DNA from 4 places in the Sporosarcina pasadenensis genome. Region 1 is predicted to be linked to each of the others. Evidence: riboswitches for the same ligand, from Rfam matches in the RefSeq annotation. Region 1 holds a riboswitch; each other region holds the start of a gene.
The links. A riboswitch is a leader RNA that binds a small molecule or an ion and turns the genes downstream of it on or off. The one in region 1 is predicted to bind S-adenosylmethionine.

Region 1 (7,282 bases):
CTGGGGTATTTGAACTGTTGTAAGACGTGTTTTATGAGCAATTAGGGCTTTTATGCGTATTTGCGTGGAGTTATGAGTCTTTCCAGCGGATTATGCGTCTTTGAATCCATTTATGCGTGATTCCAGTGATTTATGCGTGTTTGCGGAGGACTTTGAGGATTATAAAGTAGTCACTTAGGATTGAAGCGAAGGGCGGCGGCTCCTGCCGGAATAGCATGAGCTGAAGACCCCGCAACGAAGCGAAGCGTAGTGAGGAGACTGAAGCCATGCCGGCGGAAAGCGTCCGCCTGTAGCGGAAATCCGTAATATAGGAAATTTTATTAACATTTTAAGGGAGGAATTATAATGACTGAAACAACAACAAAAGATTTCATCCGCGGAGGGGCATTCCTCATCGAGGATATCGACGCATCACGTGTATTTACACCGGAAGATTTTTCAGATGAGCAAAAAATGATCGCAAAAACGACAGAGGACTATGTGAAAAACGAAGTCCTTCCAGTTGTAGAAAACTTGGAAAACCATGAATTCGAGCACTCTGTCAAACTACTAAAATCTGCAGGGGATCTTGGCCTCCTCGGCGCGGACGTACCTGAAGAATACGACGGTCTCGGCCTCGATAAGATTTCATCCGCGTTGATCGCAGAAAAAATGTCCGTTGCGGGCGGCTTCTCCATCACTCACGGCGCACACGTCGGAATCGGGACATTGCCGATCGTCCTTTTCGGTAATGAAGAACAGAAGAAAAAGTACTTGCCGAACTCCGTATCGGGGGATAAAATTTCCGCTTACGCATTGACTGAACCAGGCTCCGGATCGGATGCACTCGGCGCTAAGACAACTGCGAAGCTGAACGAAGCAGGCACTCACTATGTGTTGAACGGCGAAAAGCAATGGATCACGAACGCAGGATTCGCAGACGTATTCGTCGTTTATGCGAAAGTGGATGGCGATAAATTCACGGCATTCATCGTTGAAAGGGAATTCCCGGGCGTATCTGTCGGAGCGGAAGAGAAGAAGATGGGCATCAAATCGTCTTCTACACGCACACTCATTCTTGAAGATGCTCAAGTACCGGTAGAAAATCTGCTAGGTGAAATCGGCAGAGGGCATGTCATCGCATTTAACATCTTAAACATCGGACGCTATAAATTGGGTGTAGGTACAGTCGGAGGTTCCAAACGTGCTTTTGAATTGGCGGTTACGTATGCGAATCAGCGCCAACAGTTCAAAACACCGATCTCTTCATTCAACCTGACAAAAGAAAAACTTGCGACGATGGCTTCGAAGATTTATGCGACGGAAAGCTTGATCTACCGTACAGTAGGTTACTTTGAAGAACGCAACAGCCAAATGACTCCAGAAGAGCAAAAAGACGGCAAAGCGGTTGCGGCTTCCATTGCAGAATATGCAATCGAATGCTCGATCAACAAAGTTGTCGGTTCCGAAGTGCTTGATTACGTAGTCGACGAAGCTGTTCAATTGCATGGCGGTTACGGTTTCATGCAAGAGTATGAAGTGGAGCGCGCTTACCGCGATTCCCGCATTAACCGTATCTTCGAAGGAACAAATGAAATCAACCGTCTGATCGTGCCAGGCACGTTCTTGAAAAAAGCGATGAAAGGCGAATTGCCTTTGCTTGAACAGGCACAAAGCTTACAGGAAGAGCTGCTCATGATGATGCCGGAAGAAATCGGAGACGAAGCGCTAGCACAAGAAAAAGTACTTGTGAAAAATGCGAAGAAAATCGGTTTGCTTGCAGCGGGAATGGCCGCTCAACGTTTCGGCACAAAGCTTGAAGCAGAGCAGGAAGTTCTTGTGAACATCGCCGATATCGCAAATAACATCTTTGCAATGGAATCCGCTTTGCTCCGTACGGAGAAAGCGATTGCTAAAAACGGGGAAGAGAAGGAGAAGCAAAAGATCCTTTACACGGAAATCTTCTGTCAAGAAGCTTTCGAGGCAATTGAAAAGGATGCGAAGGAAACACTTCTTGCATCTGTCGAAGGGGATAACCAACGCATGATGCTCTCTGCATTACGCAAATTGACGCGTTCAAATCCATACAACATCATCGCGAAAAAACGCGAAGCATCCGCCAAATTAATCGACGCCGAAAAATACGTAGTCTAATAGGCACACCGCCCTGGTTTTTATCCTGGGCGGTTTCTCTGTTATACTTGGAGAAAATGGAGGTGTTGCAAAATGGCGATGACTTACTATGGATATCCAAAATGTGGGACTTGCAGGAAGGCGAAAAAGTGGTTGGAGAACAATGGGTTGGAGTTCGAAGACGTCCACATCGTTGAAAATCCACCGACGAAAGAGGAACTTCAACAAATGATTAGTAACTCCGGACTTGATATTAAAAAATTCTTCAATGTGAGCGGGATGAAATACCGTGAATTGAACTTGAAGGACAAGCTTCCAGGAATGACGGATGACGAAAAAGTGGCGTTGCTAGCTACAGACGGCATGCTTATGAAACGACCGCTTGTAACAGATGGCTCGAAAGTGACTGTCGGCTTCAAGGAAGACCAGTTTGAAGAAGTGTGGGGAGCTTAATATACTTTCTTGTCTTTACCATCGGAATATGTCAAAATTAATACTGAAGTGACTAAATGTATACTTATGGAGGGGTACGGGATGAACACACCTAAAGACTTGCGTTATTCAGAAGAACACGAATGGGTAAAGGATGAAAGTGGAAAGTATCGTATTGGTATTACTCATTTTGCACAATCCGAACTTGGCGATATCGTTTTCGTCGAATTACCACAAGTTGGAGATGAAGTGAAGACTGGCGAGCCATTCGGCAGTGTTGAATCGGTGAAAACTGTATCTGAATTGTATGCTCCAATCAGCGGTAAAGTTGTCGAAGTGAACGAAGAATTGGAAGACAGCCCTGAGCTAGTGAACGAATCTCCGTTTGAAGGTGCTTGGATGATCGTTGTAGAAGCATCAGACGCATCAGAACTCGATGCACTTATGTCAGCTGAAGACTATGACAAAATGACTGTCGGCGAATAAATAATTAAGTGGCGCCTGGATCTTTGACTCCGGCGCTTTTTTCAATGGATAGGAAACGATAATCTCTCGGTATGTGGGTAAACTTCCAAGGTAAGGTCTTTTTTACGGAGGTGTGGGAATGTGCAAGTAGAATATCAAAAAGTCATAATCGTCGAAGGTGGATCGGACCGGAAAAGGTTGCAAAAGGTGCTTTCGGAACCGGTTGAAATCATTTGTACGAATGGGACAGTCAGTCCGTACCGCATCGAAGAGATGCTTATGCCTTATGAGGATTGTGAGATGTACGTTTTTATGGATGCCGATGAATCCGGAGAGAAGATCCGGACTTTATTCAAGAGGGATTATCCTGAAGCCATCCATCTCTATACCGAACGGGCATATCGCCAAGTTGAAACGACTCCATACCGTGTGCTTGCAGCTATCCTCCTCTCCGAAAATTTTGATGTGCATCCCGAATTTTTACTATGAAGGTGATGAATTGTGACGAATATCGAAAACTGGACACGTGAACAGTGGGAAATGAGCAAAGAAGATGCTCGTCAATCGATATTTTATTTATATACTCCGTTGTGCGGAACTTGTGCGGTAGCTTCTAAAATGGTGGAAGTCATTGCTGCCATGAAGCCGGAGCTGCCTATCGGGAAGGCTGACTTGAATTATGTAGAAGATCTCGCTGTCGATTATGAAATCGAAAGCGTCCCTTGTTTATTAATTCAGAAGGATGGAGAAGTGATTCATAAAGTTTACGCATTTCACTCCATTCCGCACCTTCTTGAGAAAATAGGTTGACATACTTCAGATAATCATGATATAAGTATATCTATTAACTTAACATTAACTGAATATGTCGCTCTTATAGAGAGAGGTGGAGGGAAGTGCCCTATGAAGCCCGGCAACCGTCACGAAAGTGAAATGGTGCCAAGTCACACAAAGCGTTTGCTTTGAGAGATGAGAGATCGGATTGACGTTTATTTCGATATAACGTTTTAGCCTTTCTGCTTATCTGCAGAAAGGCTATTATTTTGGACAAGATAGTGTAGAGGTGATAATGATGATCCAATTGAAAGACGTCAAAAAAAGTTTTGGTACGACCAACGCTGAAATCTTGGCGGTAGATAATGTGTCCCTCAGTATCGACGAGGGGGAAATCTTCGGTATCATCGGCTATAGTGGTGCCGGAAAAAGTACATTGATTCGCCTATTGAATGGTCTTGAGACACCAACGACAGGAACAATCAAAATTGGTAACCGTGAAATATCGGCATTTACAGGCAAAGAGCTACGGGAAGCCCGCCAAAAGATCAGCATGATCTTCCAACATTTCAATTTGCTCTGGTCCCGTACCGTTAAGCAGAATATTGCTTTTCCACTTGAAATCGCGGGCGTGAAGAAAGCGGAGCGTGAACGGAAAGTGGCGGAACTGATCGAGCTCGTCGGACTGAGCGGAAGAGAAAATGCCTATCCATCAGAGCTATCAGGCGGTCAAAAGCAACGTGTCGGAATTGCTCGGGCGTTAGCGAACGATCCAGAAGTGTTGCTATGCGACGAAGCGACATCAGCGCTCGATCCGGAAACGACAGATGCCATCCTTGATCTGTTGACAAATATCAATGAACGGTTAGGTTTGACAATCGTACTGATCACACATGAAATGCATGTCATCCGGAAAATTTGCCATCGTGTGGCAGTTATGGAGGCAGGGAAAGTTGTAGAACTCGGTCCTGTGCTTGAAGTGTTCCAATCACCGCAAGCCCCGATTACAAAACGGTTCGTATCCCAAGTGACGGAACCGGAAGGAACCGAAGAGGTACTTGCCCACATACCAGGCGGCACGCTCATCAAACTCGTCTTTGTCGGGGAAAGGACAGAGCACCCGGTGCTTGCGAGCTTGATCCGGAAATATGACATTGACGTAAATATCGTTCAAGGGAATATTTCCCACACGAAAGGCGGCGCTTACGGTTCGCTCATTTTACAGCTTCTCGGCAATGAAAATGATATTGATCAGGCAATTGCCTATCTCCATGAACTAGGCGTACAGACAGAGGTGATCGGCAATGATTGAAAATTTATTTCCCCATGTAGATTGGGAAAAGATGTGGGTAGCTACCATTGAAACATTATATATGACCGGGCTTTCTACTTTATATACATTCATTTTTGGGCTCGTTCTAGGTGTTCTTCTATTCTTATCGAGTCCCGGCCAACTTTGGACAAACAAACTGATATATGGTGTAACGGGAGCATTCGTCAATATTTTCCGTTCTATTCCCTTCATAATATTAATCATTCTATTAATCCCGTTTACAACGTTGATCGTTGGAACGATCCGTGGTCCGGAAGCTGCAATCCCGGCCCTTGTCATCGGAGCTGCACCGTTTTACGCGCGAATGGTTATGATTGGCTTGCGTGAAATCGACAGAGGCGTCATCGAGGCCGCAAGATCGATGGGTGCAAAAACAAGTACGATCATCTTTAAAGTTTTATTGCCCGAATCGATGCCCGCCCTCATTTCTGGTATTACGGTAACAGCGATTGCGCTCGTAGGCTATACTGCAATGGCAGGTGTAATTGGTGCTGGTGGGCTCGGGAACCTCGCGTATTACGAAGGATTCCAGCGAAGCCGCACCGATGTCATGATTGTCGCAACGGTCATTATCTTAATTATTGTATTTGCGATACAGATTATCGGAGATTTCGCAGTGAAGAAATTGGACAAACGTTAATTTACAGGGTTGCAAAGTCTCCTGTTAATTATAAAAATCAGCTATGAATGGAGAGAGGGTTTATGAAAAAGGTATTATCGGCATTATTATTGACGGTTCTTGTGCTTGCATTGGCAGCATGCGGAACGAAAGATAAGGAAGATGGGGCGAAGGGCAGCAAGAATGCTTCTGGTGAACAGACGAAACTCGTAGTCGGTGCTTCCAATACACCACATGCCGTCATTTTGGAAAAAGTGAAGCCGTTGTTGCAGGAAAAAGGCATCGACTTGGAAATTGAAACATACCAGGACTATATATTACCGAACAAAGACTTAGAATCAGGTCTATTGGATGCGAACTATTTCCAGACCATCCCTTACTTGGAAAGTCAAATGGCTGATTTCGGCTACGACTTTGTCAATGCGGGAGGAATCCATATCGAACCGATGGGTGTCTATTCGAAGAAATATAAATCATTAGATGAATTGCCTGACGGTGCAACGGTCCTTATGAGCAACTCGGTTTCGGATCATGGTCGTGTTCTTGAAATGCTTGAAGAAAATGGCTTGATCACACTTGCTGAGGGTGTTGATAAAGTGAAAGCGGAACTCTCAGATATTGTGGACAATCCGAAAAACCTACAGTTTGAGCCGGATTACGAAGCAGCATTACTTCCAACTCTTTACAATAATAATGAAGGCGATGCTGTTTTGATCAACTCTAACTATGCAATCGATGCGGGCTTGAACCCACTTGAAGATTCAATCGCCATTGAAAAAACGGATTCACCCTACGTAAACGTCATTACGGTTCGTTCTGGTGATGAAAACAGCGATGCAATCAAAGCGCTTGTAGAAGTGTTGACATCCGAAGAGATCCAAGAATTCATATTGAATGAATGGAATGGCTCTGTCGTTCCTGTTAAATAATTGAGTAAAGCCGTCTGCTTCCGTTTTCGGAGGTAGGCGGTTTTTTATTATCCTGATAAAGTATAAAAATTCATAAAGGTGTTCCCATTTTTTCTTTGCTATGGTAAAGTGGTTTTATTGTTTTAATAAACATTTGTACATTTGAGGAGGACATTTTATGAAAAGGAAGTTAGGCCTCATATGGCGAATCATTATCGCTATAGGGCTTGCGGTGGGCATAGGTCTGTTGCTCCCAGAAATACATGAAGGTTTTGCGCACTGGTTCACCAGGTTATTCGCGACGTTCAACATGATCTTTGGCGGTTTTCTAAACTTTGTAGTACCGTTTATTATTATTGCATTCATAGCACCTGGGATAGCGAAACTTGGTAGTGGGTCTGGAAAATTGTTGGGGTTGGCTACTGTGCTTGCATATGCTTCTACGATTGCAGCAGGAATCTTGGCATATTTTGCTGCAACATCGATTTTGCCTAATTTCGTAGGCAACATCGGCTCTAAATCTGTTGAAAACGCAGGGCAGTCCCCGGCTGTCACATTTTTTGAACTTGAAATGACTCCTGTCATGGGCGTCATGTCGGCACTATTGCTCGCTTTCATATTCGGTATTGGCATGGCATC
Region 2 (7,282 bases), on a different contig from region 1:
TGTGGATTGAAGAAGGCGGCGTATATGCCGTTGCGAATTTGAGAGGCGGCGGGGAATTCGGCGAAGAGTGGTACAATGCAGGGACGCTTGCGCGCAAACAAAATGTCTTCGATGATTTTGCAGCGGCTGGCGAATGGCTTATCGCAGAAGGTTATACGAAGACGGCAAAGCTTGCAATCATGGGCGGGAGCAATGGAGGCTTGCTTGTTGGCGCAAGCATTACCCAGCGTCCCGATTTGTTTGGAGCGGCAATTTGCCAAGTGCCGGTGACGGATATGCTCCGTTACCACAAATTTACGGTAGGACGCTATTGGGTGACGGATTATGGAAACGCAGAAAAAAATGCCGAAGATTTTGCTTACATGATCAAATATTCACCGCTCCATAATGTTAAGGAAGGCGTGGAATATCCGCCGACTTTAATTACGACGGCTGATACGGACGATCGCGTTGTTCCGGCGCATGCATTGAAATTCGCGGCAACGCTGCAAGCTGCTTATACAGGAGATCATCCAATTCTGCTCCGCGTGGAAAAGAATGCAGGACACGGTCTCGGTAAGCCGACTGTCAAAATCATCGAAGAGCAGACAGATGTCTATTCTTTTCTCTTCAAAATTTTGGACGTTCAATTGTAAAAAGAGAGGCTGTCTCAAAAATCGAGACAGCCCCTTCCTATTTTTGGCGCTCCCAGTTACGGAGGGCAGGGTATGGATCGAAGGCCCATTCAACCCGTCCGTTGTATTTATATACTCCATAATGGAGATGGGGAGGGAATTTACCGGAAGTCCCTTCTTTTCCGTATCCTGTACTGCCGACAAAGCCGAGAAGCGTCCCTGGCTCAACGACATCGCCTTCTTTAATACCTTTATCAAAATACGCCAAATGGGCAAAGTAATGATACGTGTTATGGTTGTCGCGTATACCGATGCGCCAACCTCCGTATTGGTTCCATCCCATCACTTCGATGACGCCGTAAGAAGTGGCGACAACTGGAACACCATAACCGGCAAAAATGTCCGTGCCTTCATGAATCCGGCGTCCGCCCCATCCGCGGCTTGACCCCCATGTGCCACGATAAGAATAATTGTGTCCTTTCGGAATTGGAAATACGTGCTTATCCAATTCAACAGTTTCAAAATGCCTGTACAGTTTGGCTATTGTCACAATCTGATTGACCGTCGCTTCCCGTTTATAATAATGCCATAAAGCCGCCTTAAAATCGTCTTCATCGGGACCGTACATGGCCAGGTGAGAAGACATCATCAATAGCACATCTGTTGGATCGGATTTGTCTGCTGCACCATCCCCATTCCCATCTATTCCGTACCCGCCAAAAAATGCGATAGTGTTCGGGGAAGTGTCGGATAGATCCGGATTCAAAGCACCGAACCAATGTTCAACAGGAACATGGATGGAAATTGGTCCGTCCACTTTTGGAAGGTCGTTACGTACTTGCTGGATATTCCTTTCATATTGATCGATCGCAGCAAGGTGGTACCACGGAACCAGTTCATTTGCGAATTGCAAATAAAAACCCATCCGCTCCTCCTTAATCTCCTTTTCGGTCCGTTGATCGGAGGCGGAGGCGATGTTAAGAGGAAGACAGAGACAGATCATTGCACAGAAGTAAGCAATCATATAATGGATACGCAAGTGGAAACCTCCTTTGTTGAATGATTAGAATTCCCCAATTGCACGATTTCATGATTGTTTGTTTGCATTTTTCATTGGTCGTCATATGATGGATTTCTTTTTGAGTGATATACTCAAGGAGATGAAATGAGAAGGGGAGAGGACGAATGGAAAAACTTCAATCGATTGAGCAGTTTGAGCAGTTGAAAAATGAGGAACGGACAATGTTCATGTTTTCGGCGGATTGGTGCCCGGATTGTAGGGTGATCGAGCCGTTCTTGCCTGCTCTAGAGGCGGATTATCCGGAGTATCAGTTTATTTATGTGGACCGTGATGATTTTATTGATGTTTGTCAGCAATTGGATGTGTTTGGAATACCGAGCTTTATCGCGTTTCATAATGGTGAAGAGGTCGGGCGTTTTGTAAGCAAGGACCGGAAGACGAAGGAAGAAATCGAGGCGTTCATTAACGGTTTGGATGCATGAAAAAAGAGATATCGCTAATCCTAGAAGGGATGGCGGTATCTCTCTTTTTATAATGAAAACGATTTCCACTCCAGGCGGACGCTTTCCGCGGGCGTCGCCTCAGCCTCCTCACTCCGCTTCGCTCCGTTGCGGGGTCTTCTGCTGACGCTTTTCCCGCTGGAGTCGCCGCCTTCCGTTTCAATCCCTCCTCCATCCTCTTTTAATTTTTATTAGAAGATAAAAGGGAATTCATTTTTTCTGGGTAGTCGGTGAAGATGGCTTGGATTCCGGTTTGTTTTAAAGTTTTTGCGTATGTTTCGTCGTTGACTGTGAATGTTCGGATCGGCATGCCGCTCTTGATTACTTCGGCCATGGACGGGCGGATTGCTGCTGGGAAGAGGATATGAAGAGCATTCGCTGGAATTTTGTGTAGATAGTCCAACGGGTGGACGAGTACTTCCATGAATAGTGCGGCCGTTTCGATGTGAGGATTGAGCTGCTTAACGAATTGAATGGCAGCGTGATCAAATGACGAAATAATAACGCGAGATTCCATTCGTCTTGTCTCAATTAAATCGAGCACTTTTTCGACCATTCCTTCGTATGGGAAAATATCTGATTTCAATTCGATGTTCAGTTTATGGTTAGTTGAATCGAATACATCGAGGACTTCTGACAGTGTCGGTATTGTTTCTCCTTGGAATCCGGGTGAGAACCAGCTTCCGAAATCATGTTTCTTCAAATCCGCTATAGACATATCTTTCACATAACCTGTGCCGTCTGACGTACGGTCGATTGATTCATCATGGATGACGACAAGTTCGCCATCTGCTGCCATATGTACATCGAATTCAACACCGAAAACCGGAAGACGTGCCGCCTCCTTGAATGCAGCAATCGTGTTCTCCGGAAAGTTACCTGAAGCGCCTCTATGTGCGAAGATTTCCATTTTGCTTCCTCCGATTTCATTTAACTAACATAAGGCCCGTGACATAAGGGCGACGGTGCTGTAACCGTTGCCCTCTGCCCTTGGAAATGCTCATTCCCAAGTCTTATTCGATTCAATTTCTTTTTTTAGGATTTCTGCACCTTTAGGACTAATGTACATGCCATTCGAAAGTTTTGTGTTCTCGGGAGTGATTTCTCCGGTTACGATGCACGCCGCATCGACTACATACTTCCGCAGGATGATCATATCGTCATCAACGAATATTTCCATTGGTGCGCCTTTATCGAGTTTCAAGGTGCTTCTCAATTCCTTCGGGATCACAATCCGGCCGAGATGGTCTACTTTTCTGACAATGCCTAAGCTTCGCATATTATCCTCCCTGACTTTATGTTTTTTTGTAAATATATCAACTATTATACCAGTAAATTAGGAAATTACAAAAAAATGAATATACTTTCTTTCAGTTTCCTATTCTTTCTATTCCTCTTATGCTACCTTTGAAACGTTTCTGGCCAGGATTTTTTCTGATAGAATAGGTAAGTCTTTTAAGAAAGGGGAACCAATTATGTCATTCATCAAGAAAAGACCGGTCGTTTTCGACTATGTTCAGATCATCCTAGGAGCGTCATTGGTCGGACTTTCATTCAATATATTTTTATTGCCATCCCGTATAGCTGCAGGAGGCATTTCAGGTGTCAGTACGATTTTGTATGAACTATTCGAATATAATCCTGCCTACGTTCAATGGATGATCAACATTCCTCTTATCGCGTTGGGACTGTTGCTTGCGGGGAAGGAGTTCAGCACAAAAACGATTGTCGGTACTTTTTTCGTCCCATTCGTCATCTATTTGACGAGTGGAATCCAATTGTCTGTCGATAATCCGCTACTCAGTTCCATCTATGGCGGTATTATGCTCGGTATTGGGTTGGGAATTGTTTATAGAGGAAATGGATCGACTGGAGGAACTGCATTAATCGCCCAATTACTGAAGAAGTATACAGGCATCTCAAGTGGCTTTTCACAATTGATTGTCGATGGTATTGTCGTTGTCACCTCAGCTTTCGTGTTTAATTTTGAACTTGCTTTGTATGCACTTATGTCAATTTATGTAACGAGCAAGGTGATTGATTTCGTCCAGCTCCAAACATCACCGACAAAGCTAGTCCTTATCATTACCGACCATGAAGAGAAAATTCAATCGGTCATCCAAAATGAAATTGACAGGGGATTAACGAAAATGAAGGCGACAGGAGGCTATTCAAACAACGAAAAAACAATGATCTTTTGCGTTGTCGAACAGTCGGAGGCTGTCTATTTGAAGAAACTACTTCAAGCTGCTGAACCGTCGTCATTTGTCATTTTCCTAAACGCTTCCGAAATATTAGGGCTTGGTTTTTCAAAAGCGAAAGTGCATCGTTGAAACAAATCAGTATACAATCCCATGATTGATGATATAATAGTCACAATTGAATAATTCTTATCAAGAGAAGCTGAGGGATTTGGCCCGTTGAAGCTTCAGCAACCTCTGCGATTGCAGGAAGGTGCTACCTCCAACAAGATGTGAATCTTGAGAGATAAGAACGGAGAAACAGATGCAAATCCTCGTTCCTATCTTTGGGAGCGGGGTTTTTTATTTTATAAAGGGGGAGCAACAATGCCAATCAATATACCTGAGCAATTACCGGCACGTGAGCTGTTGAAAGAAGAAAAGATTTTCGTCATGGATGAACGGCGGGCAACTACCCAAGATATCCGTCCGTTAAATATCCTCATCTTGAATTTAATGCCGGAAAAAGAAAAGACGGAACTTCAATTGCTTCGTCTGCTCGGCAATACGCCATTGCAAGTGAATGTTTCATTTTTGAATACAGCGACGTACGAATCTAAAAATGTGAGCAAAAATCACTTGGAATCATTTTACACGACATTCGACCGTGTTAAAAATCGCCGTTATGACGGGCTCATCATTACAGGAGCCCCAATCGAGCACCTTCAGTTTGAAGATGTCGCCTATTGGGATGAGTTGAAACTAATTATGGACTGGTCGACGACAAATGTCACTTCTGTATTGCATATTTGTTGGGGAGCGCAAGCTGCTCTTTACCATCATTACGGAATCGACAAATTTGAGTTGCCGAAAAAGCTATCTGGCGTCTATAGTCATCAGTTGACCGATCCGACAATTGAGCTGGCTCGTGGTTTTAATGATCTATTCAACGCACCCCATTCACGGTATACGTCTGTTTCAATTGAAGAAATTGAACAGGAGCCGCGACTTCAATTATTAGCGGTATCGGAAGAGGCAGGCGCGTTCATCGTCCTGTCTAAAGACGGCAAACATATTATGATCACCGGCCATTTGGAATATGATGCGTGCACGCTCGCCGAAGAATACGAACGGGACTTGAAAAAAGGGATCGATATAGATATGCCGGAAAACTATTTCCCAAATGACAATCCGAAAAAGCAACCATTGAACACATGGCGCTCACATACTCATCTTCTTTTCTCAAACTGGTTAAATTATTACGTCTACCAAGAAACTCCGTACGTATGGGAATGAAAATCTAAAACAAAGCAGCAAAGCGGGAATAGATGAAATCCCTGCTTTGCTTGTTTTTTTCTCTGTATATTGTAATAGTTCTATCACACACTACCGTTGTGGAGGTGTGTACAAAAATGATTTCAGATGCAATTTCTAAAATTGATTTTTGGGAAATGACGTTTAGAACAATTTTTGCTTTTATCATTCTTATGCTCCTCGCCAGAATGATGGGGAAAAAGCAGATTTCACAGCTTACTTTTTTCCATTACGTCACGGGTATTACAATTGGTTCCGTTGCGGCTGAGATATCCGCTCAAACGGAAACCCCATTTCTGGATGGGGCAGTCTCAATGATTTGGTGGGCTCTACTAACCGTTTTTGTGAACTTCCTAACAATAAAATCGAAAAAAGCGAGAATCTTATTCGATGATCAGCCGACCATTGTTATACACAGAGGCAAAATTAGTGAAAAAGGGATGAAGAAGGCTCGTCTAACATTGAATGATTTGAACATGATGCTCCGCGAGCAAAGCATTTTCGCTGTTGCAGACGTTAACTATGCAATTCTTGAGACGAACGGCCAGTTAAGTGTCATGAAAAAAGCGGCTCAAGAGACCGCGACGCGCAAAGACGTGAAAGCACCCGGCAATGAGCCAAAATATATACCGACAGAAATCATTTCAGATGGAAAATTAATCAAAGAAAACTTGACCGAGCTCAAACTGACAGAAGAATGGGTTTATGAGCAGCTGAAGAAAAACGGTTTCAGCAAAGTGGAACAAGTTTATTATGCAGAAATCCTCACAGACGGCACTCTCCATATCGACCAACGAACTGAAGAGAAGTAGGGACTTAAGGGATACGCCCCATTCCCATTTCGACATCCATCTAAGGGAGAAAGGTCGTCTGCCCCTTAGATGGATTTTTTATGTTATAATGAATGACAGTCAGTCAGCGGAAGGGGAATCAATCATTGGATAAAAAAGAAAGAATCGTCCGGGCGGCCATTGATGTTTTTCGTAAGCAAGGGATCGAGAAAACGAAAATATCTGATATTGTGAAAGTGGCAGGCATTGCTCAAGGAACATTCTATTTATATTTTCCATCAAAACTGTCATTGATGCCTGCAATTGCTGAAGTGATGGTCGCAAAAACTTTGGAGATAGTCACGGATAAGGTATCGGATGATGCACCATTTCCAAAACGGATGGAGCAGCTCGTCGACGCCATTTTTGAAGTGAGTGAAGAATATCATGAAATTCAAGCACTCATTTATTCGGGATTAGCTTCAACAGAACATCTGAAAGATTGGGAAACGGTATACGCACCTTTTTATAAGTGGGTAAGTGAAGGCCTTCAGCAAGCGATTGGCGAAGGGGCAATCCGAAATTCCGTCAATCCCGATAGGACAGCTAGACTCGTCATCGGTCTAGTAGAATCTGCAGCCGAACAAATATATTTATATGATACCGACAAGGAAGATGAGGCGGTCATACAAAAAAATGAAGTGAAGAACTTCTTGAAGCACGCTTTGGCGATTAAATAGATTCGACTTGTTCCAGGATGTTAGCTATGCTACTACGTCTTGGAGCTCATATATATTAAAATGAATGACAGTCAGTCATTTGGTAAGGGGTAATTTGCAATGAACAAATCATGGTTATACGTCGCGCTGACAAGTTTTTTCGA
Region 3 (7,282 bases), on a different contig from region 1:
CAACTTAGATAATACAATCTATTAAATTATGATTAGATTTAAAACCAACACTTAATAACATAACTTCAATACTGCTTCAAGCTCCGCCTATTTTTGCAGATGGGCGGTGCAGTTGAATAGCTGGCAAAGATTTTTGTCGTCATTGAGCTCGACGATTGTTAATGATGTGTTATCTAAACCTTCCTCATAAACGGTATCTGTTACAAGTTCGTTCAGCATCCGCTTAATGAAGCTGCCATGGCTGACGACCAACACCCTTTTGCCGGCATGCTTGTTTCTGATTTCGGCTAGAGATGCCATTCCGCGGGAGACGATGGACTCATGCGGTTCAAACCCCATGTCTAGCTGTCTCCAATCTTTCCCCCACTTCTCGATGCGCTCCGCCTCAGTAGTACCTTCAACCATCCCGCCGCCAACCTCGCGCAATCGCGCATCCTCCACAAGTTCAACACCCGGCAACTTTTCAGCTATGAATTCCGCAGTGTTCTTTGCTCTTTTTAAATCGCTCGTATAAATGACATCCCACTGCTCCGTGGACAATCTGTCAGCTATGCGCTTCGCCATCTCAATTCCCTCATCATCCAAAGGAATATCGGAACTGCCTTGAGCTCTCCCTTCCTTGTTCCACGCAGTAACACCGTGCCTGACAAACCCGATCACCGTCATACTAACCACTCCCCCTTTTGGTCTTTGAATCAAACAATATAGCCGAGCGAGCGAAGCACATTGTTCATGAATGATTCAATGTACAAATAGACTTCCTCTCTCTCAGGCTCTTGATAAAGATCGTGGTACAGCCTTTTCCATTCCTTATAATGAAATTCGGAAAGTTGTTGTTTCAACAACCATCTTTTCGCATAGGAAATATCCGTAATTTTATCTTCTCCACCTGTATGGAGCAGGATAGGTGTATCGAAAACACTTTCTTCATGGTACATGATCGCTTTCATCATTGAATGCATTTCACGATACCAAGATGTGACGACTACGGAGCTATAGTCCCGATCGTTCTGAAATTCTATATACATATCGGTGTTCCGCGTCAGTAATTCAATTGTAATGTCATGGTTCAATTTCATGGAACTCGACAGCTTTGTCAGCACTCCTGAAAACTTGGATGGCTGGTGTTTCATGGAGAGCCAAGGGGAGCTGAAAATGAAGCCTGCACATTCCAGTTTCTCACGTTGCAATATATGCATGACAATCGTCGCGCCAAGCCCGTGTCCTAGTACGAATAACGGCAAATTATCATGCAACGCAATATCAATCATTTTTTTCACATGGTCTACATACGACTCGAACGGTTCATCATGGATCTTTCTCCCGCTTTCAGAACCATGCCCTGGCAAATCGGTCGTGACGACATGGAAACCTCCGTTTCGAAGCTTTTGGATGAGCCACGCATACCTCCTGTGATGTTCGTATGCATTATGGACAATCGCTATTACCGCTTTCGGCTGTCCTTCCGCTTCCCATTTCCACATGGCACTCACCCCCCTTTATGTAAATGAAAGTTTTATGTTACGATAAATTATACATGATTTTTAGAAAAGAGGAGACGTTCATGATTTATTCATACAACGGAAAAACGCCAAAAATTCACCCATCCGTCTATGTCGCGGATTATGCGACGATTACAGGTGATGTAACGATTGGGGCAGACAGTTCGATTTGGTTCAGTTCGGTCATCAGGGGCGATGTAGCACCGACAATTATCGGTGAACGTGTCAGCATCCAAGACTTGAGCTGTCTTCACCAAAGTCCAGGCAAGACGTTATTGATTGAGGACGATGTGACAGTCGGCCACAAAGCTCTTCTACATAGTTGTGTTATCCGAAAAGGCGCACTCATCGGAATGGGGGCTATCATTTTAGATGGCGCGGAAATCGGCGAGGGTGCATTCATCGGGGCCGGAAGCCTCGTTCCTCCCGGTAAGAAAATACCGCCTGGCTGCCTTGCTCTCGGCTCGCCTGCAAAAGTCGTCCGTGAATTGAATGACGATGACCGAGCGGATATGGAACGAGTTTTGAACAGCTATGTTGAAAAAGGCCGGATTTATAAGGATTTGCAGAAGTAAAAATCTGTTCGGCGCGGGTGCTGTCCAAATGGGCAGCACCGATGATCCCGAGTATCACTAAACCTCTAATAGCGATACAAGAACGCTATCCCCTCTTTTTGTATAATTAGTATAAACGCTTTAAAGCCCATAAAGTTCTCGTTCCACTCAAAAAAGTAAAAAAGGAAGCATGGATTTCTCCACTGCTTCCTCGATTTTACATTATTAAACAGTCAGTCCTGCTTTGGCGATCAATTCTTCCGCTTTGTCCGTCTGCTCCCAAGGGAGTTCCACGTCAGTGCGTCCGAAATGGCCATATGCCGCAGTCTGCTTATAGATTGGACGGCGCAGGTCAAGCATTTTAATGATGCCTGCTGGGCGTAGATCGAACAGCTCACGTACAATTTCAACAAGCTTCTCTTCTTCGACTTTGCCTGTACCGAATGTATCGATGGAAATCGAAACCGGCTTCGCAACACCAATCGCATATGCGAGTTGAACTTCACAGCGATCCGCTAGGCCTGCAGCTACGATGTTCTTCGCAACATAGCGCGCCGCGTATGAAGCCGAACGGTCCACTTTCGTTGCATCTTTTCCGGAAAATGCGCCGCCGCCATGACGCGCATAGCCGCCATAAGTATCAACGATGATTTTCCTTCCTGTCAAACCGGCATCCCCTTGTGGTCCGCCGATGACAAAACGGCCTGATGGGTTGATGAAGTATTTTGTTTCTTCATCTAATAATTCCGCTGGGACAACTGGGTTGATTACATGATCTTTAATGTCTTGTTGAATCTGTTCGAGCGTAATGTCAGGATGATGCTGTGTTGAAATGACAATCGTATCAATCCGTACAGGACGGTTGTCTTCATCATATTCCACAGTCACTTGCGTTTTTCCATCCGGACGCAAGTAATCGAGAGTATCTTCTTTCCTCACTTGCGCAAGTCTGCGTGACAGCTTATGGGATAAACTGATCGGCATCGGCATAAGCTCCGGTGTTTCATTGCAAGCATAACCGAACATCAGTCCTTGGTCTCCCGCCCCGATCGCTTCAAGCTCCTCATCCGTCATTGTCCCTTCACGTGCTTCCAGTGCCTGATCGACACTCGCCGCGATATCAGCCGATTGTTCGTCGATTGACGTCAACACAGATGACGTCTCCCAGTCGAAACCGAACTTCGCGCGCGTATAGCCAATTTCCTTCACTGTGTCCCGTACCACTTTCGGGATATCAACATACGTAGTCGTTGTAATTTCCCCGATAACTAAAACGAGTCCTGTCGTAATTGTCGTTTCACAGGCTACGCGTGCATTCGGGTCTTCCTCTAGAATAGCGTCTAAAATGGCGTCTGAAATCTGATCGCACATTTTGTCCGGATGTCCTTCAGTTACCGATTCCGAAGTGAATAATCGGCGATTTGTCATTGTAGTTTCCTCCTTAACGGCTTGCAAATATTGATACGGTACTCTGTTTGTCCCAGTAAGTTCAGCGCCTAGAGAGTCGACGTCAACATACACAAGGATTAAGGGCCTCATAGAATCAATAAAAAAGCCCTTCGCTCACGTAAATATACATGAGGAAAGGCATAATTTCAAAAGCAGCACCTTTCACTCTTATCGTCCAAGGCATTCCACCTTGCTCCAGGTTTGGCACCTTCTCGCGGCCAAAATGGTCCACGCAGGTTGCCGGGCTTCATAGGGCCTGTCCCTCCGCCAGCTCGGGATAAGAGTATCCGTTCAATTAACAATCCTACGAAAAAGTTTGCACTTTGTCAAACCTTTTTAAACATATATACTTGAGTTTTTAATTAGTATAGATTATTATTCTAAATGTGTTATACTATTTAGGAAATGTGATGATACCCACCAATGTGGGATTATATGCAAAGGACGGTACGAATAAAATGATTTCAGCTAAAATTGAAAACGGATTACACGAGTTACTTTCAGGCAACAACGTAAACATACAGCCTTCAGTGGCGGAATTGGTTGAAAAAGCGACTTCCCGTGGAGAAGCGAAACTTTCCGCAGACGGCGCACTTACTGCCGAGACAGGAAAGTATACTGGCCGTTCGCCTGAAGATAAGTATATTGTCGAAGAAGATTCTTCTAAAGACAAAATCGACTGGGGCAAAGTGAACCGCCCGATTTCACCTGAAATCTTTGACTCATTATATAATAAAGTTCTTAACCATTTAAAAGCAAAGGAAGAGCTATTCGTATTCAAAGGCTTCGCAGGAGCTGACAAGAACTCTCAGCTTTCAATCCAAGTCATCAATGAATTCGCATGGCAAAACCTATTCGTTCATAACTTGTTCATCCGCCCTACCGCAGAAGAGTTGAAGACGCATGAAGCGCAATTCACAGTTATTGCAGCTCCGACGTTCAAAGCGGATCCTGCTGTGGATGGAACAAAATCCGAAACCTTCATCATTGTATCACTTGAGAAGCGCATTGTGTTGATTGGCGGTACAGAATATGCTGGAGAAATGAAAAAATCGATCTTCTCCGTCATGAACTACTTGCTGCCTGAACGTGGAATCCTTTCCATGCACTGCTCGGCAAACGTCGGTGAAGATGGGGACGTAGCTCTATTCTTCGGCCTTTCCGGCACAGGTAAAACGACGCTTTCAGCAGATGCTGACCGTAAGTTGATCGGTGATGATGAGCACGGCTGGTCCGATCATGGCGTATTCAATATCGAAGGTGGCTGCTACGCGAAAACGATCAATCTCTCACAAGAGAAAGAGCCTGAAATTTACGGAGCAATCCGTTTCGGTTCGGTCTTGGAAAACGTTGTTTTAGATGAGAAGACGCGCAAGCCAGATTACGACGATAATTCATTGACTGAAAATACGCGTGCGGCATATCCAATCCATTATATCGACAATATTGCAGTGCCTTCAGCTGCCGGACATCCAAAGACAATCGTCTTCTTGACTGCAGATGCATTCGGCGTATTGCCTCCGATTTCAAAATTGACGAAGGAACAAGCGATGTATCACTTCCTGAGCGGTTTCACTTCGAAGCTTGCAGGAACTGAGCGTGGCGTCACTTCACCTGAAGCTACTTTTTCAACTTGCTTCGGTGCCCCTTTCCTACCATTACCTGCAACGGTTTACGCGGAAATGCTCGGGAAGAAAATCGATGAGCATGATGCACAGGTCTTCCTTGTCAACACAGGATGGACTGGTGGAGTTTACGGCGTAGGTCAGCGTATGGCACTGAAACATACACGCACAATGGTCCGCGCAGCACTTGCCGGCAAATTGAACGATGTTGAGTTTGAACAGAATGCTATTTTCGGTCTGGCTATGCCAAGAGCGATTGACGGTGTTCCGACTGAAGTGTTGAACCCTCGCAATGCTTGGAGCGATCCAGCAGCTTATGATACAAAAGCGAAAGAATTGGCAGATCTATTCCGTGAGAACTTCAAAAAGTTCGGTCACGTTTCGGAAGAAATCACTAAAAAAGGCGGACCAATCGCCTAATAAATTAGAATTTAAGATCCAGGTGCGATTATGCACTTGGATCTTTTTATTGTTGTTATCCTGCAATGTTTTCTCTCTCCCGCAAAAGTCGCCCCAATATTGGCATGCATAGAACGAGTGGTTCTGCAAACAATGAAATGAGGAAATACAATAAGGGAGAGTAGATTATGACAACTGCCTATAAAGGTACGAATAAATTGATCACAGGTATTGTGTTTGGGGTATTAACGTTTTGGTTATTTGCTCAGGCAATGGTAAACGTTATTCCTGCAGTTCAATCTGACCTAGGAGTTTCTTCAAGTACATTGAATATCGCAATTAGTTTAACTGCGTTATTCTCTGGTATCTTTATCGTAGCAGCTGGTGGTCTTGCCGATAAACTGGGGCGGAAGAAACTGACAAACATTGGGCTTATATTAAGTATCATCGGCTCCCTTTGTTTAGTGTTTGCAACCGGATCATTCTTACTCATTGTCGGCCGGATTATTCAAGGTATATCAGCCGCCTGTATTATGCCAGCAACGATCGCCTTGATGAAAGCATATTTCGAAGGGGCTGAACGCCAACGAGCACTTAGTTACTGGTCAATCGGTTCTTGGGGTGGTTCTGGTGTTTGTTCCTTATTTGGTGGAGCAGTTGCAACATATTTGGGATGGAAATGGATTTTCATTTTCTCCATTATCTTTGCAGTTCTTGCCTTGTGGTTAATTAAAGACACACCTGAAAGTAAAGCAAAACAAACAGGAAGTTCCAAGTTTGATGTTAGCGGTCTAATTGTATTCATCATCACAATGTTGGCGTTGAATATTTTCATCACACAAGGTGATAAACTTGGTTGGACCAACTGGGTTACAATCGTATTGATAGCCGTTGCAGTTGTTGGCGCTTTTGCCTTTATTAAAGTTGAGAACGGCAAAGAGAACGCATTAATTGATTTTAAATTATTTAAAAACATGCCGTATACAGGGGCAACTATTTCAAACTTCTTGCTAAATGCTGTTGCTGGAACGCTTGTCGTTGCAAATACGTACGTACAAGAAGGTCGAGGATTTACATCTTTTCAATCAGGTATGCTTTCCATCGGATACTTAATTGTCGTACTATCCATGATTCGCGTCGGAGAGAAGATTCTTCAAAAAGTCGGCGCAAAAAAACCAATGGTTTGGGGTACTATATTTACACTCGTCGGGGTTGGTGTGATGGGTCTAACGTTTTTACCGGATCTCGCCTATACTGTCGTCGTATTTATAGGTTTTGCTGTATTCGGATTTGGGTTAGGAATTTATGCGACCCCTTCCACCGATACTGCCGTCTCAAATGCACCGGATGAAAAAATTGGTGCCGCTTCAGGAATTTATAAAATGGCAAGTTCCCTCGGTGGAGCTTTTGGAGTCGCGATTTCAGCTACTGTATATGCGGTGATTTCAGAAAATAGCGGGGTGCATGCCGCAGCAAGTGGAGGTATTATCGCCAACGTCATTTTTGCCGCAATCGCATTGATCTCAATCATCTTCCTTGTTCCAAATAATGCAGGGAAAAGCGTAGCGAAATAAGGGTGTGTATCGGGGTTGTCGGGAGCTATATTTTCTAGACAACCCCTTCACATGAAAAAAACAACCAAGACGGTTGTTTTTTTGTTAGGCTCTATTCATTCCCCTGCCTTCTCATCCAATTACACAAATCCCGGACGATTTGTGCATTATGTGCAGGAGGGAAATAATGATTATAGTCG
Region 4 (7,282 bases), on a different contig from region 1:
TGTTCCGCTTTAAACGTCGCTTCCACTTCGAAAAACGGTTCCGATATGAAGGTTTCAATCTCACGCTGCCGTTGATAGATCAAGTAGACCGTGGGAGACTGCACACGTCCAATCGGAAACACTTCCTGGACCCCTTTCGCTTTCAATAAAAGTGTATACAAGCGGGAGGCGTTCATACCGACGAGCCAGTCGCTGATCTGCCGGGCTTTCGCCTCTTCATAGAGCTGCAAATCCTTGCGGTTATCGCGCAAATTCGCAAACCCCTTCCGCACTTCATCGACTTCAAGTGAATTGATCCAAAGTCGCTTGATCGTCTGATTCCGGGCACCGGTTTGATAATAAATGCTATAGAAGATATTCGAGCCTTCCCGGTCGACGTCGCATGCATTAATGACCGTATCCGTCCCGCGAATGAGCTTCTTCACGATCTGAAACTGCTTGAACTTACCCTTCGCCACTTGAAACTCGTATCGATCAGGCAAGATTGGAAGACTTCCGAGCGACCAACGTTTCCAAGCGGGATTGTATGCATGGGGTTCCTTCAATTCCACGAGATGGCCGACACCCCATGTGATATAGGCACCTTCGGGAAAGATCGGGCATGGGTTAATCTCTAAGTACCCCTCATGTTTCCGCACGGAAAAAGCGTCTGCATACGCTTTCGCTTGGGAAGGTTTTTCAGCTAGGATGACAGGTTTCATGAGGACACCTCCTTGAGTAAAAGAAACGCTTGTTCTTCTCATTATGTAGGAAAATAGGATGGAATACAACTGCTTGGAAGAGTGGTTGTTTACTTAATTGGTATTTGAAAAGTATAGTCCGAAGAAGGATAGCTTGTCGGCACCTGCTGGTGGAGATTAGAGAAGGTTGTATAAAGCTTCGTTAAATTATTTGATGGAAGGCAATTATGGTTCTTGAATCTCGCATAGCTTTGCGTTAATATGCAAGAAATAGTTCGACGGAGCTTCCTGGGGGATGTTCACGACATTCTTGCGGTATAAATTAGATGAGCAAGGTAAGCAACTCATCAAGATAGACAAATGGTTCCCTTCATCCAAGACGTGTTCGGCCTGTGGTCATGTAATTGCTGTCTTACATCTTTCCGAAAGGACTTTTGATTGCGATTGCGGCTTCGTTATGAGCCGGGATTGGTATGCCGCTATCAACATCAAGAATGAGGGACGGCTGATGCTGGACTTGTCCTGATGAAACGGAATTCTTGGAACAAGAGGGTTAGCTCGGTCAGTTTTCGTTGGCTAGTAAAAGCAGCGATTAGTCGAGAAGCCTCTACTTCAAACGCAAAGCGTTAAGTGGTGGGTAGTTCACGCAATCTTAGACGGTTCCTGAGACATGAAAAAAACATGTACTTTTTCACTGGTCCCGAACCGCCCTCCGTTGTTAAGTAAATAAAAATATAGCTATAAGAGTCAATATAACAATAAATGGGATTGCTAAAACATAAACCCATAGTAAACTAGAAAAACTTTTTTCACTCTTGTAATCTTTATTCATAGAATTAGCGACGGATATGGTCAAAATTAGTCCGATAGCCAAAGTAATGAATACGAAAATGGTTGAAACTATAAGAGCTACCTTCATGCCTTACTCCTTTTTTTATAAATATTTTTTATATTCTATACACTATAATTTTATAATAAATATATAACATTTTCAAGGACCATCCAATTAAGGATTATTTAAACCAACCACTTTTTAAGAAAATTGAACAGTTACTAAAAATATCTATAAGCGCTCCATTCATCTGTTTGAAAGTATTGGAACTTTTTGATTTGGATTTTGTTAAATCTACTTATATAAATACTCGTACTATTAAAAAAATAAAGAATGAGGTTTGGAGCAACTTTCTAGAAATGGTTGAGCAATCGTACAAATTAAATGACAATAGTTTAAAAAATTAATAAGAATAAAAGAAACTTGAAAATGTAAATAAATCCAGGTGTTAAATCTGATTATGTGCATTTTTTATTTACGTGCAAGTGGAAGAATAGCGAGATATCTATGTAGTATCTTAATAAGGATAAGATTGTTTATTATGTATATATGATTTTATGAAGATAAGTGAAAGTCACATGCATTGATGACCGTATCCGTCCCGCGAATGAGCTTCTTCACGATTTGAAACTGCTTGAACTTTCTCTTCGCAACTTGAAACTCGTATCGGTCGGGGAGGATAGGCAGACTGCCTAGCGACCATCGTTTCCAAGCGGGATTGTAAGCATGAGGTTCCTTCAATTCCACGAGATGGCCGACACCCCATGTAATATAAGCACCTTCAGGAAAGATTGGTCTGAGAATAAGGTTCTTGCGCATCCCGCAAGTGTCGATTCGATCCCTACGTCGGCCAACCAAGAAGACCATGTCAGCATGGGCACAATAGCATCTCGCCAAGCGCGGGAAATTATCCATAATTCTGCTAGAGTAATTGCGATTGAAATGATTTGCGCATCGCAGGCTATTTATTTAGAAGGGGCAGAAAACCAATTAGCTCCAGCAACAAAAGAATACTTGGAGAAAATTAGAGAAATTTGCCCGCCATTGAAAAGTGATCGAGCGATTTCGGATGAAATAGAAGCGTTGGCACAATTTATACTACGTTCGGATATTCTGAACTAACAAGGATAAGGACCGAACCTATCAGTTTGTTGATTGATGGGTTTGGTCCCTTTTTTAATTGGAAAATTGTAGGTTCGTTATTACGACCAGTTATATTGCGGAGAGGGCATTAGTTGTAATTAAAATACTAGAAGTTTTATAAAAAATAGGTGGGATGAGCAGTATATTTCCCATAGCAATGAGAAAAATGGTATATGTATTGACAATTTAATTTTTGTATATTATTATTGTTCATACAACTCAATAAACTTATCAAGAGAAGCTAAGGGACTGGCCCGTTGAAGCTTCAGCAACCTCTGCGTCGCAGGAAGGTGCTAAATCCAGCAAGGGGAAACTCTTGGAAGATAAGAGACAATGCTATATTCACTAAGCCCTCTTTTCTATCGAAAAGAGGGCTTTTACTTTTAAAGTTTTATGAAAATACAACTACGAGGAAAGAAGGTTGAGAAAATGAGTAAAACTAAAAAAAGAATGTATTTAAATGCTTTTGAAATGAGTTGTGCAGCGTTTCAGTCGCACGCACTATGGAGACATCCCGATGACAATACACCCGGCTATAAAGACATTGAATATTGGACGCATCTTGCGAAAGTTTTGGAAAAAGGTAACTTTGACGCAGTATTCATAGCAGATGTATTAGGTGTTTACGATGTATATAAAGGTTCAAGGGATCCAGCAATTAGGTCAGGTATGCAAGTGCCGGCCAATGATCCAGCTTTTATTGTTCCCATCATGGCATCTGTAACTAAATATCTTGGGTTCGGATTAACTGCTTCGACCACGTATGATCACCCGTATACATTTGCTCGAAAAATGTCGACATTAGATCATTTAACGAAAGGAAGAATTGGTTGGAATGTTGTTACGTCTTATTTAAACAGTGCTGCAAAAAACATTGGTTTGGATACTCAGACCTCGCATGATGAGCGGTACGAGCGGGCGGATGAATACATGGAAGTGGTCTATAAGCTATGGGAAGCAAGTTGGGAAGATGATGCGGTAGTAATCGATAAAGAAAAAGGAGTTTATACGGATCCTTCCAAAGTTCACGATATTAACCATGACGGCAAGTACTTTCAAGTTCCGGGCAACCATATATGTGAGCCATCACCACAACGAACACCGGTTATATTTCAAGCTGGCGCCTCCTCAAGGGGACGTGCATTTGCAGCAGATCATGCTGAACTTGTTTTTGTATCATCCCCGTCTTTAGAGAAAACGAAAAACATCGTTTCAACGTTTAGGGAAGATGTTTTAAAGTCCGGAAGACCTGCGGATGATGTTAAAGTGCTGACGACCGTTACGCCAATTGTCGCCCCGACGGTAGAAGAAGCGGAAGCAAAGCTTGAAGATTATCAGCAGTATATCGATCATGAAGGAGCACTTGCATTAGTGAGCGGCTGGACAGGGATTGATTTAGCAGAATTAGATCCAACTCAAAAGGTGGAGTATATTGAAAATGACGCAATGCGATCAATCTTACAAGGCTTTGCGGGAATGACTGTGAATGAAATTGCTGAAAAAGTTGCACTTGGCGGTCTTGGTGAACTAATTGTCGGGGACCCTGAACAAATTGCAGACAAATTAGAGGAATGGATGGACTATGCCGATATCGATGGGTTTAATATTGTTTATTCAATTACACCAGGCTCCTTCGAAGACTTCGTTGAGCTAGTCGTTCCGGTTTTACAAGAGCGAGGTTTAGTGAGAACAGAATATGAAGAGGGTACATTCCGAAATAACTTATTTGGCCGTGATCAATTGAAAGAAGACCATCCTGCTAAACAAGCACGAAAACAAGTGGTTGGAGAACTAATCACACAATATTGAATGTCAGTAAACATAATGTAAGATGTTAACATAAGTTGAAAACTGTTTTTGTTTAAAAAGGAGATAGTACCAATGACGACTTCAAATAAAACTCTAAGGACTTGTAGTAAAGGGCATAACTACTATAAAAGTAGCGACTGCCCGACATGTCCGATATGTGAGCAGGAACGCAAACCTGATAATGGATTCCTTTCATCATTATCAGCACCGGCAAGACGAGCGTTGGAAAACAACGGGATCACTTCTTTGCAACAGTTATCGGCATTTAGTGAGAAAGAGATTTTGCGATTTCACGGTATGGGACCAGCTTCTTTACCAAAGCTAAGAGAAGCTTTAGAGACAAACGGGTTATCATTTAAAAAGTAGAAAATCCGACTGAGTAGGTCAACGCTCAGTCGGATTTTTTCTCGAAAAGATTTGCTCTTTTGATGAGTATTAAGCAGAGGCACCTTACTTCTTCTCTTTAAGCAGTAAATCGAATAGTTCAGACCAGTTCGCAATTCGTGGAATATCCAAATGTTGATTATAAGATTGAGTTTTCGCGAACAGATTTACTTTACAATCACCCAATGTTTCAAGAACGGCAGGCTTGTCATCAAAATAATAGTCGAGTTCCAACTCTTTAATAATGTGAACCTTGTCCTCATCATTCATCCCGTAAAAAAATCGATCTTTGTGGACTGGGAAACCTTGTTCAATCATCCATTCCATTGTTCGCTCACCATGTTCTTTCGGCCTTGCGGTAATATAATAGATTTCATGGCCGTCGTTCTCCAGTTTTTGCAACGTTTCAACTGCGTCAGGATAGGTAGGGCAAGACGTGAAATAAATTTCTTCTAACGAACCGTTCCACATCTTGCCACCTTCTTCAGCTGTCATGCCAAAGAGCTCGTGGATTTCAACTTTGTCCAAAGTGTGAAAAAGTTCTATATCCACATTCTGATTCAGTTTCTTATTGTATATATGAAAAGCATGTTCTCTTAAATTAATTAACGTATCATCGATATCAAAACCAAATTTCATATTAATTACCCTCAGTTTGTGTAGTTATATATTTTGGATAGCCTGTAAACTTAAAATCTTTTCCGATTTGAGTAATGCTGAGATTCTCCAATTCCACAGCATCACGCATTAGTTCGACACCTGCACCTTCAAGGAATGTCGGTGCTTGTGTGCCTCCAACTAGTTTTGGCGCGATATAAATCTCTACTTTGTCGACGAGCTGCTTCTCAAGGAAAGCAGCGTGAATCGAACCTCCGCCTTCAATTAAAACGGAAGAAACGAGTTTTTCACCGAGTATCCGAACGACATCTTGTGGATCGACTTGGCGATTGCCTGAAGTGTGGAAAATCAAAATTCCCCGTTCCTCCAACTGTTTCTTTGCCTCTTCATTATACGTTTTTGCAGTGAAAATCCATGTTTCCGCCTGCCCATCTGTCACGATTTTCGAATTAAGTGGAGTGCGTAAAGAGGAATCTAAAATAACGCGAATCGGATTCCGACCATTTGGAATCCTTGTCGTCAATTCGGGATCATCCTCGATGACTGTATTGACACCGACTAAAATGGCCATGTTTTGATTTCTTAATACGTGTACATCGTGTCTTGCTTCGGCAGACGTAATCCATTTACTGTCAGCTGTATGCGTAGCAATTTTCCCGTCCAATGTGCTTCCTGCTTTCATCGTTATAAAGGGCCTCTGTTCGACGATGAATTTATTAAACACTTCATTCATCTGTCGGGATTGCTCTTCCAATACACCGATGACAACTTCAATTCCTGCGTCTTTCAATATTTGAACACCGTTGCCAGCTACAACTGGATTTGGATCCAATGTTGCAATGACGACTGTTTTAATCCCCGCTTCAACAATCGCTACTGCACAAGGGCCGGTACGTCCATAATGAGAGCATGGCTCAAGGGTGACGTAAATTGTTCCCCCATGCGCTTGTTCACCAGCCATCCGAATCGCATGAATTTCAGCATGCGGATCACCAGCTTTCAAATGCGTACCTATCCCTACGATTCGATTTTCATTCACAATGACCGATCCTACAAGTGGATTTGGATCGGTTTGGCCCTTCATTGCCTGGGCATTTTGCAGAGCCAAATTCATATAAAATTCATGGTTAGTCATTCGGATGAGCACCTTCTTCACCTAAATGGCCAGAGCGATTGATTTTTGTTTGCAAGTATTTTTCATTGAACTCGGATTTATCGCCCCATAAAGGCTCTCTCCCCGAAATCGGAAGACCGGCGTTTCGCATCGCTTCCACTTTCTTCGGATTATTCGTCATCAGTGTAACAGGCTTAGTGCGTAATGCTTTTAATACATGCATGGCATCTTCGTAATTTCTCGAATCATCGACAAAGCCAAGCCCTTCATTTGCTTCTACTGTATCGTAACCATTCTCCTGAAGCACATAGGCCATTGCCTTGCTGAACAAACCGATCCCACGGCCTTCATGATTGGCCAAGTAAAACAAAGCTCCCGTCCCATGTTCTACAATATTTTTCATCGATTGCTTTAATTGATAACCGCAGTCGCATCTTTTACTTCCAAAGATATCGCCGGTATGACAAATCGAGTGCATCCGGATTTGCGCATCATCTGCATTTTTAAAATCGCCATATACAAGCACGCTCGATTGTTGATGCTCTGCAAGATTAGCAGAAGACAGGCGGTCAATAATCTCTTGAAAATCATTCGTCACTTCACATTGATTCAGCCAGCAATACCATTGAAAAATAACCGTTTCTCCATAAAGATTCACGGGCAGTTGAATGGGGCCGACCAAATAGGTGGCACCTTTATCTG

Region 2: it holds a riboswitch for S-adenosylmethionine, as region 1 does, so the genes downstream of both, metA (homoserine O-acetyltransferase MetA) here and AB1K89_RS06515 (methionine ABC transporter ATP-binding protein) in region 1, are expected to answer to the same signal.
Region 3: it holds a riboswitch for S-adenosylmethionine, as region 1 does, so the genes downstream of both, metK (methionine adenosyltransferase) here and AB1K89_RS06515 (methionine ABC transporter ATP-binding protein) in region 1, are expected to answer to the same signal.
Region 4: it holds a riboswitch for S-adenosylmethionine, as region 1 does, so the genes downstream of both, AB1K89_RS15660 (LLM class flavin-dependent oxidoreductase) here and AB1K89_RS06515 (methionine ABC transporter ATP-binding protein) in region 1, are expected to answer to the same signal.

The regions. Positions count from the first base shown of each region.
Region 1 covers NZ_JBFEGM010000003.1:219,084-226,365, forward strand. Annotated here, with positions in the region: gene AB1K89_RS06485 (acetyl-CoA C-acetyltransferase) at 1-23, shown strand, start outside; gene AB1K89_RS06490 (acyl-CoA dehydrogenase FadE) at 346-2,133, shown strand; gene AB1K89_RS06495 (arsenate reductase family protein) at 2,206-2,565, shown strand; gene gcvH (glycine cleavage system protein GcvH) at 2,647-3,030, shown strand; gene AB1K89_RS06505 (toprim domain-containing protein) at 3,151-3,498, shown strand; gene AB1K89_RS06510 (thioredoxin family protein) at 3,511-3,819, shown strand; SAM riboswitch class I at 3,881-3,985, shown strand; gene AB1K89_RS06515 (methionine ABC transporter ATP-binding protein) at 4,082-5,095, shown strand; gene AB1K89_RS06520 (methionine ABC transporter permease) at 5,088-5,756, shown strand; gene AB1K89_RS06525 (MetQ/NlpA family ABC transporter substrate-binding protein) at 5,819-6,664, shown strand; gene AB1K89_RS06530 (dicarboxylate/amino acid:cation symporter) at 6,822-7,282, shown strand, end outside.
Region 2 covers NZ_JBFEGM010000002.1:31,958-39,239, reverse strand. Annotated here, with positions in the region: gene AB1K89_RS03950 (prolyl oligopeptidase family serine peptidase) at 1-635, shown strand, start outside; gene AB1K89_RS03945 (M23 family metallopeptidase) at 673-1,653, opposite strand; gene AB1K89_RS03940 (thioredoxin family protein) at 1,800-2,117, shown strand; gene AB1K89_RS03935 (glycerophosphodiester phosphodiesterase) at 2,317-3,045, opposite strand; gene AB1K89_RS03930 (AbrB/MazE/SpoVT family DNA-binding domain-containing protein) at 3,136-3,414, opposite strand; gene AB1K89_RS03925 (YitT family protein) at 3,611-4,468, shown strand; SAM riboswitch class I at 4,523-4,629, shown strand; gene metA (homoserine O-acetyltransferase MetA) at 4,703-5,611, shown strand; gene AB1K89_RS03915 (YetF domain-containing protein) at 5,728-6,441, shown strand; gene AB1K89_RS03910 (TetR/AcrR family transcriptional regulator) at 6,534-7,139, shown strand; gene AB1K89_RS03905 (DMT family transporter) at 7,239-7,282, shown strand, end outside.
Region 3 covers NZ_JBFEGM010000018.1:14,221-21,502, reverse strand. Annotated here, with positions in the region: gene AB1K89_RS17060 (histidine phosphatase family protein) at 88-666, opposite strand; gene AB1K89_RS17055 (alpha/beta hydrolase) at 696-1,484, opposite strand; gene AB1K89_RS17050 (gamma carbonic anhydrase) at 1,565-2,077, shown strand; gene metK (methionine adenosyltransferase) at 2,282-3,484, opposite strand; SAM riboswitch class I at 3,671-3,789, opposite strand; gene pckA (phosphoenolpyruvate carboxykinase (ATP)) at 3,964-5,550, shown strand; gene AB1K89_RS17035 (MFS transporter) at 5,715-7,103, shown strand; gene AB1K89_RS17030 (alpha/beta hydrolase family protein) at 7,195-7,282, opposite strand, start outside.
Region 4 covers NZ_JBFEGM010000013.1:55,995-63,276, reverse strand. Annotated here, with positions in the region: gene AB1K89_RS15680 (type IA DNA topoisomerase) at 1-701, opposite strand, end outside; partial or broken gene AB1K89_RS15675 (zinc ribbon domain-containing protein) at 970-1,206, shown strand; partial or broken gene AB1K89_RS15670 (type IA DNA topoisomerase) at 2,086-2,304, opposite strand; partial or broken gene AB1K89_RS15665 (aromatic amino acid lyase) at 2,308-2,634, shown strand; SAM riboswitch class I at 2,881-2,985, shown strand; gene AB1K89_RS15660 (LLM class flavin-dependent oxidoreductase) at 3,085-4,464, shown strand; gene AB1K89_RS15655 (RNA polymerase alpha subunit C-terminal domain-containing protein) at 4,537-4,830, shown strand; gene AB1K89_RS15650 (5' nucleotidase, NT5C type) at 4,915-5,487, opposite strand; gene ribD (bifunctional diaminohydroxyphosphoribosylaminopyrimidine deaminase/5-amino-6-(5-phosphoribosylamino)uracil reductase RibD) at 5,489-6,601, opposite strand; gene AB1K89_RS15640 (GTP cyclohydrolase II) at 6,594-7,282, opposite strand, start outside.